Regions from separate parts of the Mesorhizobium sp. M0898 genome, predicted to be linked through region 1. Evidence: riboswitches for the same ligand, from Rfam matches in the RefSeq annotation. Region 1 holds a riboswitch; the other holds the start of a gene.
What was found. A riboswitch is a leader RNA that binds a small molecule or an ion and turns the genes downstream of it on or off. The one in region 1 is predicted to bind glycine.
Positions count from the first base shown of each region.

Region 2: linked by a shared signal. The riboswitch ahead of gcvT (glycine cleavage system aminomethyltransferase GcvT) and the one ahead of NKH90_RS29570 (D-amino acid dehydrogenase) in region 1 are both predicted to bind glycine.

Region 1 is NZ_JAMYOE010000048.1:54-10,479, reverse strand. It holds gene NKH90_RS29595 (glycine C-acetyltransferase) at 21-1,205, opposite strand; gene NKH90_RS29590 (aminotransferase class IV) at 1,576-2,523, opposite strand; gene NKH90_RS29585 (Lrp/AsnC family transcriptional regulator) at 2,734-3,186, opposite strand; gene NKH90_RS29580 (C45 family autoproteolytic acyltransferase/hydrolase) at 3,481-4,545, opposite strand; gene NKH90_RS29575 (malate synthase G) at 5,158-7,416, opposite strand; gene NKH90_RS29570 (D-amino acid dehydrogenase) at 7,428-8,669, opposite strand; glycine riboswitch at 8,807-8,896, opposite strand; gene NKH90_RS29565 (non-heme iron oxygenase ferredoxin subunit) at 9,977-10,333, opposite strand.
Region 2 is NZ_JAMYOE010000001.1:289,057-299,482, forward strand. It holds gene NKH90_RS01445 (cytochrome b/b6 domain-containing protein) at 1-39, shown strand, start outside; gene NKH90_RS01450 (molybdopterin-binding protein) at 41-850, shown strand; gene NKH90_RS01455 (DUF3011 domain-containing protein) at 874-1,476, opposite strand; gene NKH90_RS01460 (transporter substrate-binding domain-containing protein) at 1,563-2,393, shown strand; gene NKH90_RS01465 (Fic/DOC family protein) at 2,752-3,327, shown strand; gene NKH90_RS01470 (hypothetical protein) at 3,498-4,496, opposite strand; glycine riboswitch at 4,701-4,787, shown strand; gene gcvT (glycine cleavage system aminomethyltransferase GcvT) at 4,936-6,054, shown strand; gene gcvH (glycine cleavage system protein GcvH) at 6,060-6,428, shown strand; gene gcvP (aminomethyl-transferring glycine dehydrogenase) at 6,445-9,255, shown strand; gene NKH90_RS01490 (GGDEF domain-containing protein) at 9,328-10,426, opposite strand, start outside.

The sequences.
Region 1 (10,426 bases):
GCGCTCAGCCATATTCAACATCAGATGGCCCCCAATTCCCTGCCTACCTGCCTAAAGGCCTCCACCGCCCGGTCGATATCCTCGGTCGAATGCGCGGCCGACATTTGCGTGCGGATGCGCGCCTGGCCTTTCGGCACCACGGGGAAGGAAAAACCGATTACATAGATGCCGAGCTTCAGCATGCGGGTTGCCATCTCCTGCGCTGATGCCGCGTCGCCCAGCATCACCGGGATGATCGGGTGGTCGGCGCCGGCCAGCGTAAAGCCGAGCTGGCCCATTTTCGACCGGAAACGCTCTGCATTGCCAAATAGGCGCCGACGCAACTCGTCGCCATCGGCAATCAGCTCCAATACCTTAAGCGAGGCAGCGGCGATCGCCGGCATGAGCGTGTTGGAGAACAGATAGGGGCGCGAGCGCTGTCGCAGCCAGTCCACCACCTGTCTCTTGCCGCTGGTATAGCCGCCAGAGGCGCCGCCGAGCGCCTTGCCAAGCGTTCCCGTGATGATGTCCACCCTGCCCTCGACGCCACAATGCTCGGCCGAACCGCGGCCGTTTTTGCCGACGAAGCCCACTGCGTGGCTATCGTCGACCATCACCATGGCATTGTATTTTTCCGCCAGATCGCAGATGCCCCGAAGGTTGGCGATGATGCCGTCCATGGAGAACACGCCGTCGCTGGCGATCAGCTTGAAGCGGCTGCCTTCCGCCTTCTTCAATTCTTCTTCCAACGCCGTCATGTCGTTGTTGGCGTAGCGGAATCGCTTTGCCTTTGACAGCCGCACGCCGTCGATGATTGAGGCATGGTTGAGCGCATCGGAAATGACGGCGTCCTCTTCGGAAAGCAGCGTCTCGAACAGCCCGCCATTGGCGTCAAAACACGAGCCGTAGAGGATCGTCTCCTCCATGCCGAGGAAGGACGAGATCCGCGTCTCGAGCTGCTTGTGCTCCTCCTGCGTGCCGCAGATGAAGCGCACCGAAGCCATACCGTAACCGTAGCGATCGAGCGCGACCTTGGCTGCCTCGCGAAGTTCCTCGCTGTCGGCAAGGCCGAGATAGTTGTTACCGCAGAAATTCAACACTCTCTGACCGGCAACCTGGATTTCGGCGGACTGCATCGAGGTGATCACCCGTTCGGACTTGTAGAGTCCCGCGGACTTCAAAACAGCCAGTTCCGCCGACAAATGGGCAATGAATGCATTCTTCATCGGCACCTCCGCAGGAATGGTATGGAAGACGGCCTACGCAACCGACATGCTCAACTCGAGTTGTAACCGCTTCGTCGCGAAAGTAGCCAGCGCCGCGGTCGTCATAACCAACAGAGATTTGTGACCACGAGCAAACCGGCAGCACTCAGGAAAAAGCGACGCTCCAGTCACCTTTTCAGGTATGCATCCTGGTACCGCAACATTCGCCGCACCATCGCGAAGCGAGCGCCTAGCTGATGGCGAAGCGGTGCAAGGAGGTATGTGGGTCGCAAGCCAAATCGAGGAGGACAACCGCCGAACGGCCCACTTCATCCGGGAGCAGTGAGAGCTCCGCGAACGAGTCCGCCAAGCTGCTGCGCGTGGCTTCTGATCACGGATAAATAATAGCAGTCGACCATGCGGGATCATCGTGCTTTTGCCAGTAGAGATCAATCAGTCGGCGGGTGATGGGTCCGACCCGCCCGTTAGAGATCGCGCCATCGTCGATGCGCGTCACAGGCATAATGCCGCCGGCAGTCGAGGTGATGAACACCTCGTCAGCCGCTTTGATCTCAGCACGGCTGATATCAACAGCCTTGGCCGACAGCCCAATCTCGGCGCAAAGATCGAACACAGTTCGGCGTGTGATGCCAGGTAACACCCCAAAAGCGGGTGTCCTCAAGAGACCGTCTTTAACAACGAACACATTGAAGCCAGGGCCCTCCGCGATGTGCCCGTTGGTATCCAGAATCAGTGCCGTTTCCGCTCCGGTGTCATAGGCGTCAAACAGGCCCATCACGAGATCGAGCCAATGATAGTTCTTGATCGCGGGATCGATCGATTTGGGCGGAATGCGAACAGTCTCGCTGATCGCGACGTGCAAGCCTCTTTCCTGCTGTTCCTTGTTGGCGACCGATCCAAATGGGACAGCAAACGCGATGAAGCGGTTCTCAGCCTGGCGGGGATCGCGGCTGAAGGTCGGCGAGGAACCGCGCGTGCAAATCATCTCTACGTACGCCGACTTGTGGCCCGATAGAACGACGCAATCTTCAAGGATCGAAGCGATTTTTTCGCGATCGTAGGGAAGCTTCATTCGCAGCCGTTCAATGCCCCCAAAAAAACGGTCAAGATGCAAATCCAACCGGAAGAACCTGCCATTCCAGACATGCACCGTGTCGTAGGTTGCGTCGGAATGCAGGAAACCCCAATCAAGTACGGAGATCTTGGCCTCGGACATCGGCAGGTATTGCCCGTCCATGAACGCAATCCCGTGCGGATAGCTCCGTCGATCGACGTAATGCGCGTCGATAGCTGGAAGCGCAGATGAAAGCTGTGTCATAGCGGGCGCCATTCTTCTTTCTTTAAACTGGTATACTTTGCTTTCCCCACGTCGAAGGGTTGGCTACTCACGCCGTCCTGTCGCAGGATCGATTGTATCCCTCTAGATTGCACAATTGATTAGGCGAAAAAGCTCAATTTGATGCTGGACGCGCAATGGTGGTTTCAAAAAACCGCTTAGATTGACGGTTTAACCGCGACCCACCCGACACTACGTCATAACCCGAGGTTCGAACTTGACACGATCAAGCGAAATCATGCTCCGGAATTTTCGGACATTGGGGTTAGTGTATAGCTTCGTCTTGACGAAAACGTCAAAGGCTTCGACGTCCTCAACGGCGACAATCAGCACAAAATCGGCGTCGCCCGTAACCATGTAGCACTGGGTAACCTCTTTGGCCGCGCGCATCGCGCGCTTGAATTCATCGACAAGGTCAAGACGCTCACGATCAAGCTCTACCGTGACCACAACGGTAAGCGATTTGCCAAGAGCCTTGGGATCCACCAGCGAGATGTCCGCAACAATCACGCCATCCTCACGCAGCTTGTTCACTCGTCGCATGCACGACGCAGCCGAAGAACCAACCAATTCCGCCAGTTCGGCAAAGGAAAGCCGATTGTTCTTCTGTAGAGCCGTCAGGATCCTTCGATCTAGGTCATCCATGGAATCATGTCTGCAGTGATTGCAATTTCAATTATCGTCGTGAGCTGCGCCACATTCATTGCATTTTGCCCTAAAGATTGAAATGCGAAAATCAATATCCACTTGCAGGTGGCGAAAATCAACTGCCGTCCACAGGACCCGTCAAGGGAGCCCACGGCACCGCAAAGCCCCCCGTTAAAATGAGCACACTTGAGAATGCGAACGGCCAGACCCTGCTCCTTCAGACGTCGCGCCAGCAGTGGCCAGAGGGTCACCCTCGAGTTAGAACACTTAGACTGGAGCAGCCAGAGTGGATCAGGCGACGCGCATCGTTCCGCTGAGTGCGTCGCGCTCGTCTGGCGCGGCGTGCACGCGCCATTCGATGCGATCAGGGAAAAGCGCGAAGACGCCCGTAGCGAGGGTATGGATGTTGTCGTCGCATTTCCGGTCTGTGTCGCGGTAGATCGGGGCGCTCTCTTCGAAGAGCACCGCCTCCGCGCCACCCACGAGCGCACCTTCCGCAATCATCCGGTCTGCCGTTTCCTGCCGGTTACGAGATGACTGGGTAATCGTCTGCTCCAGCCCGTCGAATTCACTGAAGAGCAGGTGGTTGGCATGGGCTCGGGGCGAAGCGACCTCTCGACCAGCAAAACCGGAGGCGGGCGCCTCGACCGAGAGGAGCCGGCGTGTCTTCGCCTCGCCGAGATTGTGATGGAAGCCACTCGCGCGGTCCTTGCGCTTCAGGATGCCTACCGCTTCGTCAAGACTTCTCGCATCGAGGATCGCGCGGCAGATGATCTGCCGAGGCACGCCAGGCTGAAGATCGTGGGCGCTGATATTGTTGACGGTCTGGACGATCCCAGCCTCGTTCAGTCCGAACGTGTGCCCCTGCACCATGCCGGGGTACATGAAGCAACTCCATGCCGGGCCCTCATCCGGCTCGACTTCGACCCAGAGACAGGCGCCGAGAATTTCTGCCGCGCCGTCGTCATTGTGGGCAATAATCGCCGGGCCATCACCTTCCCCGGGGATCATGAGCGAGGTGCAGCCTGTGGCAGCGAGAGCTTTCGTTGCCGGGGAGATGCCTTCGGGTAGACGTAGGTCGCCACGGCAGTTCCAAAGGAAGACGTCTTCAAAATCCTGCCCTGCACCCTGGGCGATCCCCTCGATCTCGCGCACATAGCGCGGATACGCGGCGCGCGCCGCGGATTCCAATGTCTTCAGATAGTCGGATCCGCGCCAGCGTGCGTTCAGCGCCCGATAATATTCTGTGCGCAGGACCCCTTCGCTGAAGCCGGACGCGCTGGCCCGCCCGAGCGCGAAGCCTATGGAGAAGGCATCGCCCTTGGCGCGTACACGGGTGATAGTATTTCTGGACATGCGGGGCCTCTGTTTCATTGTGGAGTGCTGTCAAGATAGGATGACCAGCCCGAGGGCAGACTCGCACCAAAGGCGGCGGCAAGCACGAGCAAGGCCGCGGCGAAACCCGCGCTTCCAGGAGGCCGAATCGGGACATCGGTTTTCATGTTGTGGCTCGCCGATTTTGAGAAAGCGGCAGGCCTCTCAATTCTCTAGTCGAATGATCTCGCCGGGAGACCACATCCCAACATTAATCCGTGGTGAAGGGGCGCTTGCGCCAAAATTGCGTCGGCTGCTGAAATGCGTGCCGCAAAAACGGGCGTAGTGTGAAATATCGTCGGCCTCTGCGCGATGCAGCAGCGTTCCACCGGGATGCGGTCCAAGAACGCGTTGCGGGATGGCACGATGCAGCCGCTCGACGCTGCGTTGAGCCCGACCAATAAGACAGCGGCTCGGCCGCAGTCCGTCGAGGTGACGTGATCCAACGCCGCCAGCCAACGGGCCTTGCCGCCGCATTCTCGAAGCGCAGTGTTGAGGCACCATCCTGCTTCTCAGCATCCAGATGACCGCCTGCGCACCTGACGGCGACGCTCAAGGGCTTAGCCTTCGTCCTTTGCCCTAGAGAGTGCGGCTTCAATCAGTGGCGTTGACTGGCGAGGGCGAGTTAATCGCATTCATATTCATCGTTTGCTCTTGGCTGGATCGGTTGAGGCTCGCCTTTAACTCCCGCCTCCTGGCATGCAGCACTGGCTCCGTATACCCGCTCGCCTGCTTGCGCCCCTTGAAGATCAGATCCCTCGCCGCAGCGAACGCGATAGAAGTGTCGAAGTCCGATGCCATCGGCCGGTAGAGCGGGTCGCCGGCGTTCTGCTGATCGACGACCGCAGCCATGCGCTTCAAGGTCTCCATTACCTGGTCGCGCGCGCAAACCCCGTGATGCAGCCAGTTCGCGATGTGTTGCGAAGAAATACGCAGTGTGGCGCGGTCCTCCATCAGCGCGACGTCGTCGATGTCGGGCACCTTGGAGCAGCCGACGCCCTGGTCGATCCAGCGCACAACATAGCCGAGGATGCCCTGGCAGTTGTTGTCGAGCTCCTTCTGCATATCTTCCGGTGCCCAATTGGGCCGCACCGCTACCGGGATGGAAAGGATATTGTCCAGACTGGCGTGCGGACGGCTCTTCAGGCTCTCCTGCACCGCATGTACATCGACGCGGTGATAGTGCGTGGCGTGGAGAGTCGCCGCCGTCGGCGACGGCACCCACGCCGTGTTGGCGCCAGCCTTCGGATGCCCGATCTTCTGCTCCAGCATGGCCGCCATCAGGTCGGGCATCGCCCACATGCCCTTGCCGATTTGAGCGCGCCCCGAGAGCCCGCAGGCCAGGCCGACGTCCACATTCCAGTTCTCGTAGGCCGCGATCCAGGTCGACTGCTTCATGTCGCCCTTGCGGATCATCGGCCCCGCTTCCATGGAAGTGTGGATCTCGTCGCCGGTACGGTCCAGGAAGCCGGTGTTGATGAACACCACGCGTTCGCGGGCGGCGCGGATGCACTCCTTGAGGTTCACCGTGGTGCGCCGCTCCTCGTCCATGATACCCATTTTTAGCGTGTTGGCCGCAAGCCCAAGCGCCAGCTCGACACGGCGGAAGAGCTCGACCGCGAAGGCGACCTCCTCGGGTCCGTGCATCTTCGGCTTCACGATATAGACTGAGCCCGCTGGCGAATTTGCCCGCCGGCCATTCAGTCCAACATCGTGCAGCGCGATCATCGCCGTGATCATGGCATCCATGATGCCTTCCGGCACCTCATTGCCGTCGCGGTCGAGGATCGCCGGACTGGTCATCACGTGCCCGACATTTCTCACAAGCATCAGCGCGCGGGCGCGCAGGCGAAAGATTGATCCGTCGGGCGCGATGAACTCTCTGTCGGGGTTGAGGCTGCGTACAAAGGTCTTCCCTCCCTTGGAAATCTCCTCCAACAGGTCGCCGTTCATCAGGCCCAGCCAGTTTCGATAAACCATCATCTTGTCCTCGGCGTCGACAGCCGCGACCGAGTCCTCGCAATCCATGATCGTTGTGATCGCCGATTCCAGCCAGACGTCCGAAATATCGGCAACGTCCGACTGGCCGATGGCAGACGTCGGGTCGATCCGCACCTCGATATGGATGCCGTTGTTGCGCAGCAGGAAGTGCGTGGGCTTATGCGGCGCGCCGAGATAGCCGGCAAACTGATCCGGCCGCTTCAGGCCGATCATGCCGCCATGCGCGGTCTTGATGCGCAGCACCGCTTGCTCGACGGAAAAGCTGCGGGCGTCGCTCCAGCTTGCTCCGGCGAGCGGCACGGCATCGTCCAGCAGCTTGCGCGCCCAGCCGATGACCCGCTCGCCGCGCGCGGGATTGTAGCGCGGCCCGCGCTCGGCGCCTTGCGCCTCTGAAACGGCGTCGGTGCCGTAGAGCGCATCGTAGAGCGAGCCCCATCGCGCATTGGCCGCGTTCAGGGCGTAGCGCGCGTTCATCACCGGCACAACGAGCTGCGGTCCGGCAATCGTGGCGATCTCCGGGTCCACATTGGCTGTGGCGACTCGGAAGTCCGGTCCTTCCTTCACGAGATAACCGATCTCCTCGAGGATAGCCTTGTAGGATTGCAGATCGGCATGGGAGCCGTGGCGGCGATGCCACTTGTCTATGGCCTCTTGGATCTCGTCGCGCTTGCGCAGCAATGCCCGGTTTGTGGGTGCAAGATCGTGCACGATGGCCGAAAAGACCGCCCAAAATTCCGACTTTCGGATGCCGGTTCCCGGCAGCGCCTCGTCCACCACGAAGTCGTAGAGGTTCCTGTCGATCTTCAGCCCCGCGGCTTCGATGCGGCCGGCGTTTAACTGCTGAATGTCCACCTTATCCTCCCTTATGCCGCCAGATGATCGAGGACAGGAAGATCCTTTGCGACGGTCTCAGCCAACATGGCTGATGTCGCGGCAGATAGTGTCCAGCCAAGGTGCCCGTGCCCGGTGTTATAGTAGACGCCCGGTGCCTTACCTTTGCCGACACGCGGCATCATGTTCGGCATCATTGGACGGAGGCCAGCCCACGGCACGATGCGGTTCGTGTTGACGCCCGGGAACAGCTGCCGCGTCCAGTCTACCAGAGGCCTTACGCGGTCTTCCCTTATGTCACGGTTCTGGCCATTGAACTCCGCGGTCCCGGCCACTCGGAAGCGCGCTTCACCAAGCCGGCTGGTGACGATTTTGGCACGGTCATCGAGAATGCTCACCCAAGGAGCGGCTTCCTGGGCCGCGTTGTCTTCCAGTTGGACCGTGATTGAGTAGCCCTTGACGGGATAAATGTTGAGGCGATCCCCCAACATCGCCGCGAAGTCACGGCTATTCGAGCCCGCGCAAACGACGATCGCGTCGGCCTCGATAACCTGAGCCGGGGAAGCATGGTTAGAGTAGGTCAGCCTGAACCGGCCGCGTCGCTCAATCTTTGTCACCGACGCGTCATAGTGAAAACTTCCACCACGCCGTTCGCACGCGCGGGCTAACCCGGTGGTGTACTTGTGGATGTCGCCTGTTGAGTCCGAAGGTGTGTAGAACCCCCCATAGAAAGCGCCCCGCAATGACGGCTCTATGGAAGCGATCTCGCTCACTGTGACCGGCCGCCTGTCCAGGCCTCCTTCGACGAGGAGTTGATTGACTTTCGTAGCGTGGTCGAAGCCCGTCTTATCCCAATAGACATGAAGGATTCCCCGGCGAACGTGATCGAAATCGATACCCTCACGCTCAGCGATCTCAAACATGTGCCTGCGCGCCGCTATCGCCAGCCGGGTGGTAGCGACAGTGTTCTCGCGATACTTGGCGATATGGGATACAAATTCCGCAAGCCAGCTATATTTGTGCCATGTCGGCGCGGGGTTCATGAGGAGTGGCGCGTCGCGCCTTGCCATCCACTTGATGCCCTTTAAGATCGTCGACCAGTGGTTCCAGACTTCCGCATTGCTCGCCGACAGCTGGCCGCCGTTTGCAAATGAGGTCTCCATTGCGGCATAGCGCTGACGCTCTAGCGCTGTGACCTCATACCCCTGTTCCAATAGGGCATAGGCTGTCGACACGCCGGTAATGCCGGCACCAATCACAACAATCTTAGGCATTTCAGTCTCCAGACAGGACAACGGGTTCGGGTCAGTCGGTCCGTGTTTCCTTCCCCAAATCTATTCCCTGTAGAGAGTTAACCGGGGCGGCCCGGCTTTCCCTTCGGTGGACGCTGACGGCGTCTCTCTCCAGATTGTTCGGCAGGACGGTCGCTTGTACCTGAGTGTTTCCTTGGGGTTTGCTCCTGGGGTGTCGGCAGCGTGCCGATCTCTCCCGTACTGCAATATTGAACGGTTCCGTTTATAGCTCTGTCCAACGATAGTTGCCGCCCAGCTGTCCCTCATTCGTGAAACAGGTCCATCTTTTTTGACGGCGCGCTGAAACGCGCGAACCAAGGATGCCCCTTTTTCTTCAGCAACAACAAAAGGGGTCACTCGAGCACCTCATGAAAGCACATTTGATAACTCGAGCCACGGGAATGGGGCGTTTCTGCTCCGCTTCTATCGAGCTCAACAACATTCGCTGGCAATGGGTGTAGTGTGCGGAGTAATGGTGATCTTTGTCTGTCCACGCCAGCCTGCGTATTGCTGCTTATGCACGCTGGCCGAAGAACTGCGTGGCCAGCGGCCGGGCGGTCGCCACTATGAACGGGATATTCGAGACCGTGTTTGCCGTTGCCGGCGTAAGCGTCTTGGCTAGCCTGCTCCAAAACTCGGAGTTCGTGCAGTTCTTATGACGCCGGCGAAGCGTTGCGAGTCGCCGTATCTGACGGCGCTCGCGCCATAGGTGAGCCAGTGGGCCAGGCTACGGATAGTTGTTCCGAGCGCTGGCGCGCATGACTCTGCTACGCTACGCTTTCGCAGCGGCAATCACGTGCTGCGGCTCTAGAGTGATACGAGGGGCTACTGTCGAGCTCCGCACACTTGTAGAGATGGAAGGTCTCTGCCCTAATCCATTGTTTGCCTTCGTCCAGCGAGCACGCCGGTGTCCAACAACCTCGGTGCGCCGAATCCGACATTCTTCGTCTGAGAAAAATGGGGGCGTCCGACTCGAGAGCTTATTCGCAATGGCACGCGTGGTGATTCTTCAAGCTGACTGCCTGGATAGCAACCGTAGGCAACGCTGCCGGAAAACCCGCGCATAGTGGTCGGCCCTGACGCCCGCTCTGCTCGCCGCGGCGTATCTTGGACGGTGTCAACCCACCATAGAGTTCGACCGTATGGACTCGGAGATGCCGAACACTGTGTCCACGCCACGCTTCGAGCAGGGATCTTGGTGCCTCGCCCATCGCGAGATTGCTGGCGACCTGTTGGGTTGCCATCGATGGTGTTCCGCGCTGCTGAAAGCTAAGCAGAAACTGCTTTGTTCACTCTACGGGAAGTCGCACCAGGACCTGGCCGTCTTCCACCTTCGTCTTGAACACGGTGATTGGGCAGTCAGCCGGGCCTTGAACCACTTCCCCGGAGGTGATCTCAAATTGAGCACCATGCAAAGGGCACTCGATGAGAGTCCCTTCCAGCCAGCCGTCGGAAAGGAGAGCGTATGCGTGTGAACAAACGTTATCGGTCACGTGTACTTTGCCGCCGATCAAATAGATGGCAATTCGGTTGTCGTCGATTTCGAAGGGGGTTACAGTCTCCTCTTGAAGGTCGGAAAGAGGGCAAAGAGTTATCCATTTATAAGTCTGCGGTGCCGTATCTATTTTATTTGCTACTGTTGTCACAGGTAACTCCGATTGTCACGATTAGCCAGTTGCGAGGTAAATATCGGACGGATCGACTTCTTCGGCTCGGCTCAAGATATCCGGCGATATAGG
Region 2 (10,426 bases), on a different contig from region 1:
CCGGCGCATGGCGACAAAGCGCCAGAGAGGAGTGCCTGACATGGCGAAATTCGAGATCAGCCCCAAGCTACAGATAAGCCGAAGAAAGTTCCTGACCTCGGCCAGCCTCGGCCTTTCCGGCATCATGCTGTCGGGCTGCGACGCCTTCGACAGCCAGCTTGGCGTCGGCGACAGCCTGCGCAGCTTCCTCGAAAGCGCCAATGGCCTGACCTGGCGGGCGCAGCGACTGCTTGCCGGCGCTGATGCGCTGGCGCCGGAGTTCACCGAGGCCGACATTCGCCAGCCGCAGCGGCCGAACGGCGTCACCGCACCGGACGACGATTTCTACAAGGGCCTGCTCGCCAGCGATTTCGCCGACTGGCGGCTGGAGGTTTCAGGCCTCGTCGAAAAGCCGCTGTCGCTGAGCCGCGAGCAGCTGATGAACATGCCGAGCCGCACCCAGATCACCCGCCACGACTGCGTCGAAGGCTGGAGCTGCATTGCCAAATGGACCGGCACGCCGCTGTCGCTGGTGCTCGACCAGGCAGTGGTCAAGCCGCAGGCGCGCTACGTCATGTTCCACTGCCTCGACACGATCGACCGCAGCCTGGCCGGCGACATCAAATATTACGGCTCGATCGACCTGGTCGATGCCCGCCATCCGCAGACGATCCTTGCCTATGGCCTCAACGGCAAGCGGTTGCCGGTCGAAAACGGCGCGCCGCTGCGCGTCCGCGTCGAGCGCCAGCTCGGCTACAAGATGCCGAAATACCTCTACAAGATCGAGCTGGTCGACGGCTTCGCCAATATCGGCGGCGGCAGAGGCGGCTATTGGGAGGACAATGGCTACGACTGGTACGGCGGCATCTGACAGAAACCTGACCTAAGCTTCATCTAACTGTCGTCGTCGCTGTCGTCGCCGTCGCTGCGCAGGGCCGGATTCAGGTCAGGATTGTCGTCAGGGGTGACAAGCTTGCCCAGCCCATGCGGTCCCTGGTAGTTGCCGTGGGTATCGAAGTTGGGGTTGCCCTGATTGTCGAATTGCGGCGTCGGATCGATCCATTGGTCGTAACGGCGCGGGCGCGGCTTCGGATAGTAATTATCGGAATGATGGCGATGCGAATCGCCGTTGTCGAGAATGGCGCCTACCACGCCGCCGACGATAATGGCTGCGGCGACGTCGCCAGCAGAGGGATTGCGGTTGGGGCTGGCGACTGCGAATTCGGCCGAGCAACCATTGTCGACCCAGATGCCGCCGCCGTCATAGCCCCAGCTTCTACCGTATACGCAACGCGCCTTCGACAGCCGGGAGGTCAACTGCACGCCGCGGCGCGTATCGATCCCGCAATAGGAATAGCGGTAATCGGCGCTGGAGCAGACCACGCGTTTTGCCCCCGCAGCCTGCGCTGCCGCCGGCAGCAGCGAAAGCTTCGCCGGATTGCCCAGGATGCAAACCAGGAACATCATCGAACCGGTAACCGCCATCCATGCCGACATCGCAACTCTCCATCAGGGTCCGCTATCGACAGAATGGCACCTCTGTGTAAATCTGACAACCGGACGGGCTCAGCGAGGTTATATTAATGCGCGCTAAGATGATCGCCACAACTATACTTGCCCTTTCTGCGTGGTTGGCTTTGTCGCTGCTGCCAGCCCGGGCGGACGACAGCCTCAAGCGCATCATCGACCAGAAGACACTGACGGTCGGCGTGGCGCTCAACCCGCCATGGATCCTCAAGAAGGCCGACGGGAAGTTCGCCGGCTATGATGTCGACCTGACCAGTGCGCTGGCGTCTGATCTCGGCGTCGACCTGAAGCTGGTCGAGGTGCCCTGGAACGACCTTAAGACAAGACTGCTCAAGGGTGATTTCGACATGATCGCGGCTGGCTACGCCAGCACGCCGGAACGCGCACGCGAGGTGGTGTTCTCCAACCAGACCGGCACCGCCGATATCCGCATGGTTGCGACGATCGCCAGCCTTGGGAAAAGGCCGGGAAAGGCAGTGGCGGCGCCGGGATACAAGATCGCCGTGCTGTCCAATTCCACCGATGAAGCCGCCGCGAAGGAAGCTTTTCCCAAGGCGACCATCCTGTCTTTCGACAATACCTCAGATGTTTTCGCCGCGATCATCGGCGGCGACGCACAGGCAATGGTCGCGACATCGCCAACGCCCCAAATGGCCGCCAGGCTCTATGACGCGAAGTTGACAATGGTGGGCGGCCCGCTGTTGCGGACGCCGGAGGCGTTTGCGATGCGCCCGGACGATGTGCGCCTCATCCAATACGTCAACAACTGGATCGGCGCGCGCACCGCCGACGGCACCATAGGCGGCGTGCGCCGCTACTGGTTCGGCAGCTTCAAATGGATGTCGCGGTTCGACACCAGCGCCAAGCCGGAGCCCGCCAAACAATAGCGTCGCGCGACTGCTTATGCGACCTTGTCGATCAGCGACCGTATTTCAGCGACAGTGGCGCGCTCGCTCCATGATCGTCGGATTCAGCTGTTTCACGGCCGCAAAATTCGCTTTGGTCCCCTTGGCCGGCATGTGCTAGCGTTGCCAGATGAAAAGTCGTTCCCCCAAATTAGATCGCTCGCCAAAGAGCGGACACTATGTCCTGACGAGCAGTCGAGGCGCCAAAATCAGCGCCGTCGAAGGTATGAAGCTAAGTCCACGCATGGGGCATATCCTTGAGCAAAGCTCGCAGCGTGGGCTGAGCGGTGATGAGCGACGCAAGCTCATCAAAGAACAGGCGCGCAAGAAGTAGCGGACCTTGGTCTATGCCGCAGAATCCGATCCTCTGTGCTATCCGGGCACGACCGTCCTTCGCAACCTCCTCGACATTCATGATCAGTCCGAGCTCGACGAGTTTGAGCTCGCTCTGTTTCTGACCCGGGCCGATGAGGCTTTTCCAGCTGGTGATCTGGATTATCCGCACTATCTGGCACTGCATCGTCACCTGTTTCAGGACGTCTATGCGTGGGCCGGTGAACCGCGCACCATCCGCATCGGCAAGGGCGGTAACTGGTTTTGCTACCCTGAGTACATCGATGCCGAGATGCAGCGGGTTTTCGGAGAACTCTCAGCCGCCGGCCATTATTCCAGCACATCAGCCGAGGTCTTTGCAGCTGGCGCAGCGCACGTTCTCGCTGAGATCAATGCGATACACCCCTTCCGAGAAGGCAACGGCCGCACTCAGCTGGCGTTTCTGGCGATATTAGCCGATAACGCCGGCCATGGTTTCGACGATGACGAGCTGGATCGCGATCGTGTAATGAAGGCCATGATCTCAAGCTTTTCCGGCGACGAAGCCCCACTCACGCGCCTGATTCAGGACATTGTCGCTTAAGGGCTGCCTACCGATCCTGGCTGATGTTGCCTGTCCTCGGAAAGGTTAATGCGCTGCCGTCGGCTGTAATCAGTCGCTAGAGATGCGCTTGAGCCTGTCCAGTTAATTGGCTGCCTGTCCGTTCGCATCGCTTCAGGGTTGGCAGTGACGCTCGGTTGCTCGTGAAAGGCTCACGCAACCTTGTCGATCAGCGGCTTCAGCGCCGGGTGGATTTCCGGCGAGGCGTGCTTGATCAGCGTCAGCAGCGCGCGCTCGTTCTCATGCAGCGGCCGGTCGCCGATGTGTTCGGCGAGCCACTTCGCTTCGCCGGCGTCGACCGTCTCGGCGCGGCGGGCCAGTGCCTCGGCTGCCTTGTTCCTCGATTCCCATTCGGCCTCGACGTCGCCCGGTGAGAGATAGGCTTCCATGATGCCGGACAGGCCGCCCGATACCATGCGGCTGAAGAACCCGCCGATCTCCGGATCGGCCTGCTCGAAGAACGAATCCCGGCGCAGCGCCACGTCGCGCACCGGCGGTTCGTAGCCGGCCGAACACATGACGAAATTGGCGATCGCCTTGACGAACAGATCGTTCCAGGACGGATCGTTGTCGCCCGCCGCTGTCCGCTCGTTGATCTCGAACAGCACCTCGGCCTCGGCGCGGCTGATGGCGATGTTGCCATCGCCGCCGTAGGCGTAAAGGATGCGGCGCAACAGCTCGACCTCAGCCTTGGCAATCGACCCAGGGATAAGCCTGCCGCCGGTCATCAGCGGCCCCTTGCCGTCCACGACCGCATGAGCGACCTGCTCCAGCGCATAGCTGGAAAGCGTGCTCGGCGATGATTTGGCAACTTCCAGCACATGCACCAGCAGCTCGAGTTCGGTCTGGCTGTCGACCATGCCGTCGCGCGAAATCGTCCGGATCAGCCAGTCAGCATTGTCTTGCGAAACATAGCCCGCCGGCTTTTCCTGGTGGACGATGAAATCGGTGACGGCCTCGACGAAAAACTCAAGCCATTCTGCGCATTTGTCCCTCGCCGTTGCATCCAGCGCAAACAGCGCCTCGGCCTCGCCGCGCGTTACTAGGCCGTCGCCGAACACTTCGCCGCGCAGCATGACCACGTCTTCCGCCGTGATCCGATTTTTCGAGGCCAGCCCGGCCACCGGCGCGCTCATGATCAATTCGCCCATTGTCTTCCCCGCCCGCCGCCGGTAATTGCCGGCCCTTATGCGGTATATCGGCAAGGTCTTGAGAAACCGGCAAGCGGCGTGGTTAGCGAAGGCTTGCCCGTAAAGAAGGCCCGCGGAAGACCTGGCAGTAAAAATGTCGCCGGCAGGTGACAAGGTGTCGTCCACGGGCTATGGATGACGAGTCGAGGGCTCCTGACCGAGTCCTACCTGTTTGTGGGAGAGAGCAGCGAGAGCTGCCGCCGAAGGGGAAATCGCCCGAAATCTCTCAGGCAAAAGAACCGTAGACGGGAAAGACACTCTGGAAAGTCGGGGCTTGCCCCCGCGCCGAAGGTGTAAGCGCTGCCGACAGAGTTACGGGGCGCGAGTCTCTCAGGCTTCAGACAGAGGGGCACGGACTGGTCGCCATTCGCGGCCGCTTGCGTGCGACTCTGGAGATGACATGACGGGCGACGATACCAAACACCTTCCCCTCGAAGATCTGCACATGGCAGCTGGTGCGCGCTTTGGCGCCTTCGCCGGCTGGTCGATGCCGCTGACCTATCCGGCCGGCGTGATGAAGGAGCACCTGCACAGCCGTGAGCATGCCGGCCTGTTCGACATCTCGCACATGAAGCTGTTCGAAATCAGCGGTACGGGGGCAGCAGCGCTTCTGAACCGCGCCTGCCCGTTCGATGCCGGCGCACTTGAGGTTTCCCAGTCCAAATACACGTTCTTCCTCAATGAGGCGGCCGGCATTCTGGACGATCTGATCGTCACCAGGCTCGGCGCCGAGCGCTTCATGATGGTCGCCAATGCCGGCAACGCCGCCGCCGACGAAAAGCATCTGCGCGCACTGGCCAAAAATTTCGATGCAGAGGGCGATTTCGATGTAAAAGTGGATGCGCTCGACCGCGTCTTCCTGGCCATACAGGGCCCCGAGGCGTGGGCTGCCCTTTCCCGCGCCGGCATCGAGACCGGTTCGCTGGTGTTCATGCACGGCATCGAGCCGCGCGAAAAATGGTTCATGAGCCGGTCCGGCTATACCGGCGAAGACGGCTTCGAGATCGGCCTGCCGGAAGCGGATGCAAGAAACCTCGTCGCCAGGCTGCTCGAGGACGAGCGGGTGATGTGGGTCGGCCTTGCCGCCCGCGACAGCCTGCGGCTCGAAGCCGGACTGTGCCTGCACGGGCTGGACATCACGCCGGAGATCGATCCGGCCAGCGCCGGGCTGATGTGGCCCATCCCCAAGGAGGTTCGCGCCTCTGGCGCCTTCATCGGCGCCGATGCGCTGCGCGCCATCCTGGAGCGTGGTCCGGCGCAAAAACGCGTCGGCCTGAAGCCGGAAGGCCGCCAGCCGGTGCGCGCCGGTGCTGCCCTTTTCGATGCTGACGGCAACCCTGCCGGCCATGTCACCTCAGGCGGCTTCGGCCCCTCGGCCGGTCATCCGGTCGCCATGGGCTACGTCCAGACGCCGCTTGCCAAATCCGGCGCAAAACTGTTCGCCGATGTCCGCGGGACGAAAATCCCGGTCGACATCCACCCCTTGCCCTTCACGCCCCATCGCTACCGCAAAGGATGATTTCAATGGCAAAGACCTATTTCACCGAAGATCACGAATGGCTGCGCGTCGAGGGCGGCATCGCCACGGTCGGCATCACCGATTACGCGCAGCAGCAGCTCGGCGATCTCGTCTTCGTCGAACTGCCGGAGCCGGGGAAGAAGCTGGCCAAGGGCGACACCGCCGTGGTGGTCGAATCGGTCAAGGCCGCATCGGACGTCTACGCGCCGGTCGACGGCGAGATCACCGAGGCCAACACCTCGCTGTCATCGGATCCTTCACTCGTCAATTCGGCGGCAACCGGCGACGGCTGGTTGTGGAAGATGAAGCTGGCCAATGAGCGCCAACTCGACGGACTCCTCGATGAAGCCGCTTACAAAGCCCATATTGGTTGATAGCAGGACCAGGAAGATGACCGCAGCACCCTACCCCTTCTCGGCTCGCCATATCGGCCCGGGCCTCCATGACGTCAGAGCCATGCTGGCGACGATCGGCGTTCCTTCGGTCGAGACCCTGATCAGCCAGGCAGTGCCGAAGTCGATCCGGCTCGACCGGCCGCTGGCCCTGCCCGCGCCCGCAACCGAAGCGGAAGCGCTGGCCGAGCTCGCGGCGACGATGGCAAAGAACACGGTGCAGAAGAGCTTCATCGGTGCCGGGTATCATGGCGTCCACGTGCCGCCGGTGATCCAGCGCAACCTGTTCGAGAACCCGGCCTGGTATACGGCTTACACGCCTTACCAAGCCGAGATCAGTCAGGGCCGGCTGGAGATGCTGTTCAACTTCCAGACACTGGTGACGGAACTGACCGGCCTGCCGGTGGCATCGGCCTCGCTGCTCGACGAGGCGACGGCGGTGGCCGAAGCGGTTGGGATCGCGCTGCGCCATCATCGCGACAAGCGCACCAAGGTGGCACTGGCCGGCACGCCGCACCCGCAGACGCTGGACGTCGTGCGCACCCGCGCCGAGCCGCTCGGCATCGAGGTCGACGGCGAGGTGATCGACGACAACACCGCCGCCCTGCTGGTCTCCTGGCCCGATACATTCGGCGTCTACGGCGACCACAAGGCAGCGATCGACAGGGCCCGTGCTGCCGGCGCGCTGGTCGTCTTCATCGCCGACCCGCTTGGCCTGACGCTGACCGATGCGCCGGCCAGGCTTGGCGCCGACATCGCCGTCGGCCCGATGCAGCGTTTTGGCGTGCCGATGGGCTTTGGCGGGCCGCACGCCGCCTATTGCGCCGTCTCCGACAGGCTGACGCGGCTGATGCCCGGCCGGCTCGTTGGCCAGTCGACGGATAGCAAGGGCCGTCCTGGTTATCGCCTCGCTTTGCAGACACGCGAACAGCATATCCGCCGCGACAAGGCGACGTCCAACATCTGCACCGCACAGGCGCTGCTCGCCAATATGGCGACGGCCTACGCGATCTGGCATGGCCCTGCCGGGCTGCAGGCGATTGCCGGCCGCGTCCACACGCTGGCCAACCGCCTGGCTGCCGGCCTCAAGGCAGCGGGCGTTTCGGTGGTCGGCGACAGCCATTTCGACACGGTGACCGTGAAAGTGAAGGGCAGAGCCGGCGCGATTGCCGCCGCCGCAGAAAAGACCGGCCGGCTGCTGCGCGTCATCGACGCCGACCATGTCGGCATCAGCTTCGACGAGACCTCCACCGAGGCCGATCTGGAGGCGATCGCAGCACTTTTCGGCGCCAAGGCCGGCGTTGCCGCCGGCAGTTCCATGCCAGGAAAACCGCGCGGCAAGGAGTTTCTCACCCAGCCCGTCTTCCGCGAAAACCACTCGGAAACCGACATGATGCGCTTCCTGCGCCGGCTGGCCGACAAGGACCTGGCGCTCGACCGCGCCATGATCCCGCTCGGCTCCTGCACCATGAAGCTCAACGCCGCCGCCGAAATGATGCCGGTGAGCTGGCCTGATGTCGCCAACCTGCATCCCTTCGCGCCGGCAAACCATTCGATAGGCTATCGCGCCATGATCGACGAGCTGGAAGGCTGGCTGGCCGAGATCACCGGCTTCGACGCGGTGACCCTGCAGCCCAATGCCGGCAGCCAGGGCGAATATGCCGGGCTGCTCGCCATTCGCGGCTATCATCTCTCGCGCGGCGAAGGCCATCGCACCGTCTGCCTGATCCCGTCCTCGGCGCATGGCACCAATCCGGCAAGTGCTGCCATGGCCGGCATGAGCGTCGTCGTCGTGCGCTGCACCGAGGACGGCAATATCGATACGGCCGACCTGCAGGCCAAGGCGACCGAGCATGCGCACAACCTCGCGGCGCTGATGTTCACCTACCCTTCGACGCATGGCGTCTTCGAGGAAGGCGCGCGCGACCTCTGTGCGCTGGTTCACAGCCATGGCGGCCAGGTCTATTTCGACGGCGCCAACCTCAACGCGCTGGTCGGCCTCGCCCGTCCCGGCGATATCGGCGCCGATGTCTGCCACATGAACCTGCACAAGACCTTCTGCATCCCGCATGGCGGCGGCGGCCCCGGCGTCGGCCCGATCGGCGTCAAGGCGCATCTGAAGCCATATCTGCCCGGCCACGTCACCGAAGGCTCGGCCCATGCCGTGGCGGCGGCACCGTTCGGCAGTGCCTCCATCCTGCCGATCACCTGGATGTATATTCGCATGATGGGCGCTTCCGGCCTGAAGCAGGCGACCGAGACGGCGATCATCTCCGCCAACTATGTGGCGACGCGGCTTGGCGAGCATTTCCCCCTGCTTTACAAAGGGCGCAACGGACGCGTCGCGCATGAATGCATCCTCGACACCCGCGTGCTCAAGGACAGCGCCGGCATCAGCGTCGACGATATCGCCAAGCGGCTGATCGACTATGGCTTCCACGCGCCGACCATGTCGTTCCCGGTCGCCGGCACGCTGATGGTCGAGCCGACCGAGTCCGAGCCCAAGCGCGAGCTGGATCGTTTCTGCGAGGCCATGATCGCCATAGCCGGCGAGGCAGCCAAGGTGGCGAAGGGCGAATGGCCGTTGGCCGACAATCCTCTGGTCAACGCTCCGCACACCGCCGCCGAGGCATTGGCCGGCCAGTGGACCCATCCCTATTCGCGTCTGGAGGCAGCCTATCCAGCCGGCGATGCCGACACCGCAGCAAAGTACTGGCCGCCGGTGTCACGCATCGACAATGTCGCCGGCGACCGCAACCTTGTCTGCTCCTGCCCGCCGCTGTCGGAATATCTGGGTGCGGCGGAATAGATCATGATCCCGAAAAGTGGAATCCGGTTTTCGGACAAGATCATGGGTCTAACAAGAAGATAGAAACCTCAATCAGGCAGAACGCAAGGCCGGCCCGTCGGCCTTGCTCGCCCGGTCCCGGACGACGACGCGATTTCGCCCGGCGCGCTTTGCCGCATAGAGTGCTGCGTCGGCTTCGGCCAGCACATCGTCGAGACCGGTGCCGTTTGTTCCGCCAAAGCCGATGCCGCCGCTGACTGTGCTTCGCAACGGACCGAGTTGGGTGGCCACGACTTCCGTGCCGAAGGCGACGCTGATCTTGCTCGCAATGTCATAGGCCTTCTCTTCCGTCATCCGCGACATGACGAGCACGAATTCCTCGCCGCCCAACCGGAAGGCGTCGACGCCGGTCCGGGCGTATTTCCTGATGACGGCGGCAAAGCGGCACAGAACCTGGTCGCCGACCGGGTGACCGAATACGTCGTTCGTCCTCTTGAAATGGTCAAGGTCGAACATGGCAACGGACATGAACGGACCGAAGACCCGCTCGCCGTAGAGTGCCGTCAACGCCCGCCGATTCATCAGCCCGGTCAATGGATCGGTCATCGTCTCGGCCTTCAGTTCGATCTGCGCCTGCAAATGGTGCAGGGAGAGCGTCAATGCGCCGAGCCCGGTCATGCAGGCGACGGCCACGACGGAATTCACCCGCTCGGCCCAATTGTCCGGTGCTACACCGAGCACCCATTGGCCCGTGACCAGCAGGACCGCGCCGCAAAGTCCGAACGACAGGGCACAGACGCCGCTCAGGAACGAGACGACCAGCAATATCCGGCGATCGTGACCACCCTCAATCCAGAACATCGCCCCGATGAGCGAGAGCAGCGCCGTTACCGTCGCGTAGGTGACAATAAAGCCGACACCATCAAACCCGAGATACGTCGCGCCCGCGCAAACGGCCATCGCAACCAAGGTCGGCAAGATGGCTCGTCTGTAGTCGCCTATGCCGAGGTATTGCATGGCCGACAGGCAGATGATCAGGAAGCCGAGGCTGAGCAGCGCAAGCACGATCTGGCAAAGCCAGGCGCTTGGATCCCTGGTGTAATGCCAGAACAACACCACATGTGCGACGAGCACGAGAATGCCACACGCCACCGTCAGCACAAAGCGTGCCTGTGGCGCGCTGAACCAGATG